Regions from separate parts of the Pseudomonas sp. TE3911 genome, predicted to be linked through region 2. Evidence: predicted binding sites of a transcription regulator. Region 2 holds the regulator's gene; the other holds the start of a gene.
What was found. The regulator FliA, encoded in region 2, starts transcription of late flagellar genes. The targets are predictions, from matches to a motif close to CTAAAGTTTNNNNNNNNNNNGCCGNTAA.

Region 1 (5,604 bases), 220 kb from region 2:
GGGCCTCGGCACTTGGCGTTTTCAGCCAACGGTAAATACCTGTATGTGGTCGGCGAAATGAGCGGCACCGTCACTGCATTTTCCATTGACGACAGCACCGGCGCGCTGACGCAGATCGGCGTAGCCAACGGCATTCCCGCGCGTTTGAAACTGGCCCACGGCGAAGTGCGGGACGCGCGCAACAATGATTTGAAGGACGACCCGACGCCACGCATCTGGGCCGCCGACCTGCGCCTGTCGCCGGATGGCACCCTACTGCTGATGAGCGAGCGCACCAGCAGCTCGGTGTCGGCGTTTGCGGTGGATGCGGCTACGGGTGGCCTGACGTTTCTCGACAACTACCCGGTCGAAGAGAAACAACCGCGCAATATCGCCTTCTCTCCCAATGGCCAATGGTTGCTGGTGACCGGCGAGAAAAGCGACAAGGTCGGTACCTACGCGGTCAGCGGCGCAGGTGCGTTGAAGCGCGTGGGTGAGGCGGCTTCAGGCAAAGGTGCGCTGTGGATTGAAGTCCTGCGCACCGCAGCCAAATAGCACTCAGCTCAAACGAAACCGCGCGGTGTTGTCACTCAACGCCTGGCTGCCCTTGCTCAAGGTGTCCGCCGCCCGGTTGACCGCTCGCGCGCCATCCAGCAAACGTCCTGCCGCCTGATCGACTTGCTGGATGTTGCCGCTCACTTCGTCCGCCGTCGCCGCTTGCTCTTCCACCGCTGTGGCGATCTGCGCCAGGGTGTCGGTGACGTTCTGCACCGCGCCGGCAATCTCGCCCAAGCGCGTGCCCAGGCCGGTGACGGACTCGGCGTCGGTCAATGCTTGCTCGCACGCAGCGCCCATCAGCGTAACGGCCTGGCTCACGGTCGCGCGCAGGCTGTCGACGGTGCCGGCGATCTGCGCCGTGGAGGCCTGGGTGCGTTGGGACAGACTGCGCACTTCATCGGCCACCACCGCAAAGCCCCTGCCCTGCTCGCCGGCGCGAGCTGCTTCGATGGCCGCGTTGAGTGCGAGCAGGTTGGTCTGCTCGGCGATGCCGCGAATCGTGTCGACCACCGACTGAATCTGCTGCCCCTGCTGACTGACTTGCTGCAAAGCATCAGCCGTATCGGTAAGGCGTTGGTTGAGTTGCTGGATGCTGGCCGTGGTGCGTTGGCTGTCGCGGCTGCTGTCTTCGGCGATGCGTCGTGTTTGCTGGGCACTGCCCGACGCTTGTTCACAGCTTCTGGCGACGCCCATGGACGTCGCGGCCAACTGCGTAGCGGCGGCGGCGATCTGGCTGATTTGATGCTGCTGGTCTTCGACTTCGCTGAGGGTGCTGCCCGATTGCGAATTGAGGGTGAGGACCGCCGAGCCGAGTTGCTGGGTTTCGTGGTTGACCCCCAGCAGGCTGGTGCGCAGTTGCACCACCGCCACGTTCAGCGCGGTGCTGATCAGTGCCAGCTCGTCCCGCCCTTCCACCGCCACTTCGACGCACAGGTTACCGTCGCGCAAGGATTCGGCCAGGGTGGTGATGCCTCTTGCGCTGCGCTGTATGGAGGCTTGCAGGCACATGAACAGGTACAGCGCGGCCAGGGCCAGCACGCCGAAGGTCATCGCCAGAGGAATGAAGCGTTTGTTCGCGTCGCGGTGGTAGTAGCTCAAGCGCTCGTCCAGGGAGGTCAGCGACTGCACGCGCAGTGCGCTGAGCGAACCGAGCATGGCGTCGACACTGCGCTCGAAACCGGCGATATCGAGCTTGATGGTGCCGCCGAAGACGCCGTCGTCCAGAACTTTAAGCTCGTTATCCAACAGTTGCAGGCTGTTGTCGTACTGCGCAGTCCAGGGCTCCATGCCGTCGAATTGCTTGGCCTTGAGCGCAGCCGCCGCCTTGGCCAACTGGTCGCGCGCGTCGCCAATGCGGCTGCGCAGGTCGCGCATCTGCAAACGGCTTTGCAAGGTGAACTGCCCCGAAGCAATGGACGACTGCCCGACGCCCGCCATACGACCGATACGCTCGATCAAGTCTGGCGTCTGCTGTGTGCCCATCTGCATGAGCATGTAGGTTTCCAGCCAGGGGTCGAGGATCAGCCCGGCGTCCAGGGTGATCTGTTCGCGCAGGGTTTGCATCGCGCTCAGCGCCGAGGTGAAACGGTCGTAGCCATCCGGCCACCAACCCACGGTGCGCAGCGAAGCGGAGTCCATGCCTTTGACGGTGGCCTGCAACGCCTCGTAGCGCGCGAGGATGTCGGCGCTGGCGTTCTGCGCTTTGAGCTCATCGCCCAAGGCTTGCAGGCTTTGCTGGATCAGCGGGAAATTCGTATCGACCTTGTCCATCGCCGCCTTCGCCGCCGGCGTCGGCGCGTGCAGGATGTCCGCCGCTTTCCAACGCGCAGCCAGGTTGCGCTGAGCCGTCAATTGACCGTCCAGTGCATCCAGGGCCAACAGTTGGCGCACGCCGGACTGCTCGGTGGAAATCACGCCTAATTTATCGCGATAGTCCTGGCCGATCATCCAGAGGCTCCCAGCCAGGGGCAGCATGAACAGGAAAAACAACACTTGGAATTTGCGCGCAAACCCCATACGTCCGAGCAGGCGGATACCGGGTGATAACAAGCTGTGCATGTCCGACTACTCCCTCAAACAACCCACGTGGTGCACGGTGGGCCAAGCCGTGAAATGACTAACGGCAAAGTGCCATGTCATTGATTAGCTTGGCTCTAGCAAGATACGGGCCGCCGAACAACAGCCCTGAAACAGGGCGGGCGGCACGCTTTTGGAGCCGATGGAGTGCTCGAAAATGGGGCAAAAGCACTCAGTGTTGGCAAGACTGCTGTAACCGCCGGAGACGACTGGCCCAGGTGCAGTCCAGAACACCTTTATTCACAGGCATCCTATCGGCAGCAAACCAGCCAAACTTGAAGGGCGCCGCGCTTTATGTGAGAGGCAGTGAGCAATGACTATTTGGCCTGCATGTAGCGACTGAAGTTCTTGATGTGATCGTCCAGGTTGTCCTCAAGCATCAACCGATACTGATCACAAAAATACTTGAGCATCGCCTCGCGCTCCTCGGCCATGTGCTCACCGGACTTGAAGTTGCGTGCGCACGCCCAGGCGTTGAACCGCGTCGTGCCGAACATCATTGAAGCGCTGACTTGGCCGAGGTCTTCGAAGGTTTTCAGCTGTTCGTTCGACAGTTCGATGTGCGCGTCGGCGCGATCGTAGAAGGCGTGGTCGGTAGCGTCTGCCATTGCGGGGTTCCTGATTTATCACGGTTGAATGGGTGTGTATCAAGCCAGCAGTGTGAGCATCCACCGGATCTGCTGGCTAATCTCTTGGAGCTTCGCCTCGGGCACCGCCTGCGCACGCTCAAAGGCAGCCAAGGTCTTCTGCCTCAGGCGTAACGCGCGCTGCCACTTGGCCAAAAACACCGGGCTACGGGCCTGCATCAGTAACGGGCCGAAAAATAGTTGTTCGGCGGTATACACCACAGGGTCTGCGCGCTCAGCGACGATGATTTCGTAGTAAAAGCGGTTTTCATGCAACAGCTCTTCGCTGACGATGCGATAGCCATTGCGCATTAACCAAAGGCGCAGTGGTTGCTCACCGCCATTGGGTTGCAGGATCAGCCGCTCAGCGCCGCTCAGGTGGGCTTTGCCGGCCTCAAGGATGTCGCGGATCGTCTCGCCGCCCATGCCGCAGAGGCTGATGGCCGTGATGCCGTCACGCGCTTCGATGGCCGCCAAGCCATCGGCCAGGCGCACAGTAATCTGCTGCTCCAGGCCATTGTCACGCACGGTCCGTTCGGCCGCCTGGAACGGTGTGGTCGCGACCTCTCCCGCCAGCGCCGCGTCGATCACGCCACGGCGCACTAACGCCACCGGCAGATAGGCATGGTCCGAGCCGATATCGGCCAGGCGCGCGCCATTCGGCACATGCGCTGCCACGCGCTCCAGGCGCATGGACAAGGTGTGTTCGTTCAACCTGTGTTCCTTATCATTCCCCGGAAAATCGATCCCGGCTGTTAGTCAGATGCAACACCATGGCGGCGCGTGCGGCGTCCGGATCCTGGCGTTTGATCGCATTGAAAATCGCCTCATGCTCCAGGTTCGCCAATTGCCCGAGTTTGGCAAAGTCCGCCCCTCCACGTTCGTCCACCTTCACCTGAGTTCGCGGAATCATCGCGTTACCCAGGTGCAACATGATTTCGGTGAAGAAGGTATTGCCGGTGGCTTCGGCGATCTGCTGGTGGAAGCGTTTGTCCTCTTCCACGCAGCTGTCGTTGTTGGCGAGAGAGGCCTGGTAGTCGTCCAGTGCTTCGCGCATGTGGGCCAGTTGAGCATCGGTGCGACGCAGTGCAGCCAGCGCCACCGCTTGCACCTCCAGGCCCAGGCGCAGTTCCAACATGTTGCGCACGCTGGCGACCGTGTCCACATGCAAGCGCAAGCCTTGTTGGGCGCTCTGCTCCAGCACAAAGGTGCCGATGCCGTGACGCGTCTCTACCAGCCCCGAAGCCTGCAACTTGGAGAGCGCCTCGCGCACCACCGTCCGACTGACGCCATGCTCCAGCACGATGGTGGATTCCGACGGCAGCTTTTCGCCGGGTTTCAACTGGCCGAGCAGGATGCGCTGGGTCAGGGCGTCGACCACGCCCTGGGCCAGGTTGGTGGAGCGTTTACGCACGGGGGTTGGGGTTTCATTGGGCATTACTGCAAGTCCACGGGGTTGGGCTGGAGCGAGCTTAACACCCAGACAAAGGACGCCGCCGAGGTTGATTGAAAAACCATCCAACTTGTATGACAACCAATCTGATGGCGGACCCGCTCGACGGTTACCGTCACCTTCAATAAGGTGTCATTTAAACGCCTAAAACCCGGACAAAACCTCAATAAACATTGGCTAATAACAAAAAAATCATTCCAGCAACGACCTTATAAACACAAAAACATTAATCACTGGATTGCGAATTCCAGAAATCAACTTGTATGATGTCTATCAACAAAACACGCAAACCCGCATAAAAATAATCAGGGGGAGTTTTGAATTGTGAACAATTCAAGCCATGCATCTGCCGCTCCACACAGTGATCCGGTCCTCGCGCGCGCCGTGCGCAAAGTGAAGAGCCATGTGCTCCCACTGTTCGTGATCATGTTCATCCTCAACTACATCGACCGGGTCAATATCGGCTTTGTGCGCACGCACATGGAGCACGACTTGGGCATCGGCGCAGCGGCCTATGGGTTCGGTGCCGGGCTGTTCTTCATCGGTTATGCCCTGTTCGAAGTGCCCTCCAACATGCTGCTGCAAAAGGTCGGCGCGCGTATCTGGCTGACCCGCATCATGTTCACCTGGGGCATCGTCGCGACGATGATGGCCTTCATCCAAAACGAAACCCACTTCTACATCCTGCGCTTTCTGCTGGGCGTGGCCGAAGCCGGCTTCTTCCCAGGAGTGATCTACTACTTCACACGCTGGTTGCCGGGCGCAGAGCGCGGTAAAGCCATTGCGATTTTCCTCAGCGGCTCGGCGGTGGCCTCGTTGATCTCTGGCCCGCTGTCGGGTGTGCTATTGCAGATCGAAGGCTTTGGCTTCCACGGTTGGCAATGGATGTTCGCCATCGAAGGCCTGGCCTCG
Region 2 (5,604 bases):
GAATCACCACATGGCCTTCGCGCTGCTCCTCATGGGCAGCCGATGCAACCAGCCAGCGCTTGAGGTAGAACAACGGCAGCGCTTTATCACGCACGATCACCACTTCCTGACCGTCCACCACGTTGGTGCGCGACAGGTCGAGGTGGAAGATCTCGTTGACGTTGACCAACGGGAAGGCGAACGCCTGGTTGCCCAGCATCACCATCAGGGTCGGCATGATCGCCAAGGTCAACGGCACCTTGATGACGATCTTGGAGCCCTGGCCCTTGGTCGAGTAGATGTTGATCGAGCCATTGAGCTGGCTGATCTTGGTCTTCACCACGTCCATGCCCACGCCACGGCCCGACACGTCGGAAATCTCGGTCTTGGTCGAGAAGCCAGGGGCGAAGATCAGGTTGTAGCACTCGGTGTCGGTCAGGCGGTCGGCGGCGTCCTTGTCCATCACGCCACGCTTGACGGCGATATTGCGCAAGATCGCCGGGTCCATGCCCTTGCCGTCATCGGTGATCGACAGCAGGATGTGGTCGCCCTCTTGCTCCGCCGCCAGAATCACCTTGCCGCCACGGGACTTGCCCGAGGCTTCGCGTTCTTCAGGGGTTTCGACGCCGTGATCGACAGCGTTGCGCACCAAGTGGACCAGCGGGTCGGCCAGGGCCTCGACAAGGTTTTTGTCGAGGTCGGTTTCTTCACCCACCAGTTCCAGGTTGATCTCTTTCTTCAGCTGGCGCGCCAGGTCACGAACCAGGCGCGGGAAGCGGCCGAAGACTTTCTTGATCGGCTGCATCCGGGTTTTCATCACCGCGGTTTGCAGGTCAGCCGTCACCACGTCGAGGTTCGATACGGCCTTCTGCATGGCTTCATCGCCACTGCTCAAGCCCAGGCGCACCAGGCGGTTACGCACCAGTACCAGCTCGCCGACCATGTTCATGATGTCGTCCAGACGCGCGGTATCAACCCGCACGGTGGTTTCGGCTTCACTGGCGGGTTTTTCCGCCGGTGGTGGCGCAGCCGCACGCGCAGGAGCTGGAGCCGGGGCTGCGGGCTTGGCCGCTGCCACAGGCGCAGCCGCTTTAGCAGCAGCCGGTGCTGCCGTGGCGACTGCAGCCGCTGGGGCGACTTCGCTGAACTTGCCCTTGCCGTGCAAATCATCCAGCAGCGCTTCGAATTCGTGATCAGAGATCAACCCATCGTCCGCAGGCTTGGCACTGGCAGCCGCCGCAGCAGCAGCAGGCGCTGCCGCCACTTCCGGCAGGGCGTCGACCGCAAACGTGCCTTTGCCGTGCAACAGGTCAAGCAAGGCTTCGAATTCGTCATCGGTGATGTCGGTGCTGGCCGGGGCCGCAGGCGCTTCGGCAGCCGCGACAGGCGCCACCGCATCGGCGGCGAACTGGCCTTTACCGTGCAACTGGTCGAGCAGGGATTCGAACTCGGCGTCGGTGATGTCTTCACTGGTCGGTGCCGCTGCCGGGGCAACGGCGGCCGGTGCTTCAGCTTCGGCCTTGACGGCACTGAGGGAGTTGAGCAGTTGTTCGAACTCATTGTCCGTCACATCCGCTTCAGGCTCCGCCACCGGCTCAGGCGCGGCCTCAACCACCGGCGCTGCCGTGGTGTCGGCTGGCTCTGCATAGCGCGCCAGGGCGGCCAGCAGTTCCGGGGTGGCAGCCGTGATCGGGGCGCGTTCGCGAACTTCGCTGAACATGCCGTTGACCGCATCCAGTGCTTCGAGAATCACGTCCATCAATTCCGAATCAACGTGACGCTCACCCTTGCGCAGGATGTCGAACACGTTCTCGGCGATGTGGCAGCACTCCACCAGCTCATGGAGCTGGAGGAAGCCGGCGCCCCCTTTTACAGTATGAAAACCGCGAAAAATTGCATTGAGCAGGTTCGCATCATCCGGTCGGCTTTCCAGCTCGACCAGTTGTTCGGACAGTTGCTCTAAAATTTCGCCGGCCTCTACAAGGAAATCCTGAAGGATCTCTTCATCGGCGCCGAAGCTCATGTGGGTGCTCCTTAGAAGCCTAAACTGGATAACAGGTCATCTACGTCATCCTGACCTGACACAACGTCTTCACGTTTATCGGCATGAATCTGCGGACCTTCACCCTTGGCGAGATGTTTTTGTGGATCTTTTTCAGAGAGGATCGCTTCGCGGTCATGTTCGATGCCGGCAAAACGGTCTACCTGGCCAGCCATGAGCACCAATTTGAGCAAATTGCTTTCCACTTCGGTAACCAACTGGGTTACACGTTTGATCACCTGACCGGTGAGGTCTTGGTAATCCTGGGCCAGCAGAATGTCATTGAGGTTGCTAGAAACAGTGCGGTTTTCCTGTTCGCTGCGCGACAGGAAACCGTCGACCCGACGGGCCAATTCACGAAACTCTTCAGCCCCGACTTCGCGACGCATGAAGCGGCCCCAGTCAACGCTGAGGGCCTGGGCTTCATTGGCCATGCCGTTGACCAGAGGCGTGGCATTTTCCACCAGGTCCATGGTGCGGTTGGCCGCGGCTTCGGTCAGCCTGACCACATAGGACAGGCGTTCGGTGGCATCAGTGATCTGCGAGATTTCTTCGGCCTGGGGCATGTGCGGGTCAATCTGAAAATTGACGATCGCACTGTGCAGCTCGCGTGTGAGCTTGCCCACTTCCTGGTACAGGCCGCGGTCACGGGTCTGGTTGAGCTCATGGATCAACTGCACCGCGTCGCCGAAGTGGCCTTTTTCAAGGCTGTCGACCAACTGGTGAGCATGCTTTTTCAGGGTCGACTCAAAGTCTCCCTGTGACGTTTCTTTATGCTCCATAGCTCCCCCGCGATGGCATTAGCCGTGGATGCGTTCAAAGATCTTTTCGATCTTCTCTTTCAAGGCCTGTGCAGTGAATGGCTTGACTACGTAACCGTTGACCCCGGCCTGGGCGGCTTCGATGATCTGTTCACGCTTGGCTTCGGCGGTCACCATCAACACGGGAAGGCTGCGCAGTTTTTCGTCGGCACGCACGTGGCGCAACAAGTCGATACCGGTCATGCCCGGCATGTTCCAGTCTGTTACCAGAAAGTCGATGCTCCCGCTGTTGAGGATCGGAATCGCCGTAAGGCCGTCATCCGCCTCGACCGTGTTTGTGAACCCAAGGTCACGCAACAGGTTTTTTATGATCCGCCGCATCGTTGAGAAGTCATCAACGATGAGGATTTTCATGTTCTTGTCCAATTCGACCTCCAAGCAGTCTTAAACGCGCCCAGCACCTGGACGCGCCATTTCAATCAACAGGCATTACACAAAAAGGACTGCCGGGGGCACCACGGATCGAACCCACGAAGGCCTATCACCTTCGCGGTATCGCTTTGCAATGCTCCCCACACTGCCTGTCAGCGCGCTCGCCACTCTCCCAAACGCCCCCGCAAGCGGGCTGCGCATTGGCTGTGCAACTGGCTGACACGCGATTCGCTGACCCCCAGGACCTCACCGATTTCCTTGAGGTTCAGCTCTTCGTCGTAATACAGCGCCAACACTAACCGCTCGCGCTCGGGCAAGTTGGCAATGGCGTCCGCCAATGCACCCTGGAAGCGTTCATCTTCCAGGTCGCGTGACGGTTCCATATGCGCGCTCGCGCCGTCCTCGTGCAGCCCTTCGTGTTCGCCGTCCTGCAACAGGTCGTCGAAACTGAACAGGCGGCTGCCCAAGGTATCGTTCAAAATCCCGTAATAATCGTCGAGACTCAATTGGAGTTCGGCCGCAACTTCATGATCTTTAGCGTCGCGACCGGTTTTTGCTTCAATTGCACGAATTGCGTCGCTGACCATGCGCGTATTTCGGTGCACCGAACGCGGCGCCCAATCACCTTTACGCACCTCATCAAGCATCGCGCCACGGATACGGATACCCGCATACGTCTCGAAACTCGCGCCTTTGCTGGCGTCGTATTTGGTCGACACTTCGAGCAAGCCGATCATGCCGGCCTGGATCAGGTCCTCGACCTGCACGCTGGCGGGCAGGCGAGCCAGCAAGTGATAGGCGATACGCTTGACCAGCGGCGCATAGCGCTCAATCAACTCACCCTGACTGTCACGGGCAGATTTCTTGTAGGCGTTGTAGCCATTCGCTGTCATAGCACCGGTCCTGCGCTCGTCTGATGTACCAATCGCTCGACGAAAAACTCCAGATGCCCACGAGGGTTGGCGGGCAACGGCCAGGTATCGACCTTCTGGGCAATAGCCTTGAACGCCAATGCGCATTTGGAACGAGGGAACGCTTCGTAGACTGCACGCTGCTTTTGCACAGCCTTGCGCACGCACTCGTCGTAGGGAACTGCGCCGACGTATTGTAAGGCGACATCGAGGAAGCGATCCGTGACCTTGGTCAACTTGGCGAACAGATTGCGCCCTTCCTGCGGACTCTGGGCCATGTTGGCCAGGACGCGGAAGCGGTTCATGCCGTAGTCACGGTTAAGCAGTTTGATCAGGGCGTAGGCGTCGGTGATCGAGGTGGGTTCATCGCAGACCACCAGCAGGACTTCCTGCGCGGCGCGCACGAAGCTGACCACGGACTCGCCGATCCCGGCGGCGGTGTCGATCACCAGCACGTCGAGGTTGTCGCCGATATCACTGAATGCCTGGATCAGGCCGGCATGCTGCGCCGGGCTCAGGTGCACCATGCTCTGGGTACCGGAGGCAGCCGGCACGATGCGGATCCCGCCAGGGCCCTGGAGCAGCACGTCGCGCAGCTCACAGCGCCCCTCGATCACATCGGCAAGGGTGTGTTTGGGCGTCAGTCCCAGCAGAACGTCGACGTTCGCCAGCCCCAGGTCAGCATCCAGCAGCATGACGCGACGGCCAAGCTCTGCCAGGGCCAGGGACAAATTCACTGACACGTTAGTCTTTCCGACGCCACCTTTGCCGCCGGTCACCGCGATCACCTGTACGGGATGCATGCTGCCCATTTTATTTCTTTACCTTGTCTTGCTTAGACGCAGGCTACATGGCTTGGCCGCGTGAATCGCTTGCAGACCATCAATGTAGGTACATTTCACGGTGTTCATCCTGACTTCAACCGACCCGTTTTGCCGGGTTGTGGTAGAGGTCGGCGAACATATCGGCCATCGCTTCCTCGCTAGGCTCTTCTTGCATTTGCACGCTGACGGCACGGCTGACCAACTGATGACGGCGCGGCAGATGAAGATCATCCGGGATCCGCGGCCCGTCGGTCAGGTAGGCAACCGGTAATTCATGACTGATAGCCAGGCTCAACACTTCACCCAGGCTGGCGGTTTCATCCAGTTTCGTGAGGATGCAACCGGCCAGGCCACAGCGTTTGTAGCTATGGTACGCAGCGGTAAGAACCTGTTTTTGGCTGGTGGTTGCAAGCACCAGGTAATTTTTCGACTTGATGCCACGCCCGGCCAGGGTTTCCAGTTGCATGCGCAACGCCGGGTCGCTGGCTTGCAAGCCGGCGGTGTCGATCAGCACCACGCGCTTGCGCAGCAGCGGATCGAGGGCGTTGGCCAGGGACTGGCCCGGGTCGACGTGGGTCACCGGTACATTGAGGATGCGGCCCAACGTCTTGAGCTGCTCCTGGGCGCCGATCCGGTAGCTGTCCATGCTCACCAGC

Region 1: ACVWXD_RS04975 (methyl-accepting chemotaxis protein) is a predicted target of FliA. The motif match lies at 2,865-2,892, and genes of this name have one in related genera.

What each region holds. Positions count from the first base shown of each region.
Region 1 is NZ_JBSSFP010000001.1:1,081,524-1,087,127, reverse strand. Features, by position in the region: gene ACVWXD_RS04980 (lactonase family protein) at 1-534, shown strand, start outside; gene ACVWXD_RS04975 (methyl-accepting chemotaxis protein) at 538-2,595, opposite strand; gene ACVWXD_RS04970 (DUF3144 domain-containing protein) at 2,931-3,221, opposite strand; gene ACVWXD_RS04965 (tRNA (adenine(22)-N(1))-methyltransferase) at 3,261-3,953, opposite strand; gene ACVWXD_RS04960 (FadR/GntR family transcriptional regulator) at 3,967-4,677, opposite strand; gene ACVWXD_RS04955 (MFS transporter) at 5,017-5,604, shown strand, end outside.
Region 2 is NZ_JBSSFP010000001.1:863,014-868,617, reverse strand. Features, by position in the region: gene ACVWXD_RS04055 (chemotaxis protein CheA) at 1-2,002, opposite strand, end outside; gene ACVWXD_RS04050 (protein phosphatase CheZ) at 2,014-2,802, opposite strand; gene ACVWXD_RS04045 (chemotaxis response regulator CheY) at 2,821-3,195, opposite strand; gene fliA (RNA polymerase sigma factor FliA) at 3,366-4,106, opposite strand; gene fleN (flagellar synthesis regulator FleN) at 4,103-4,936, opposite strand; gene flhF (flagellar biosynthesis protein FlhF) at 5,043-5,604, opposite strand, start outside.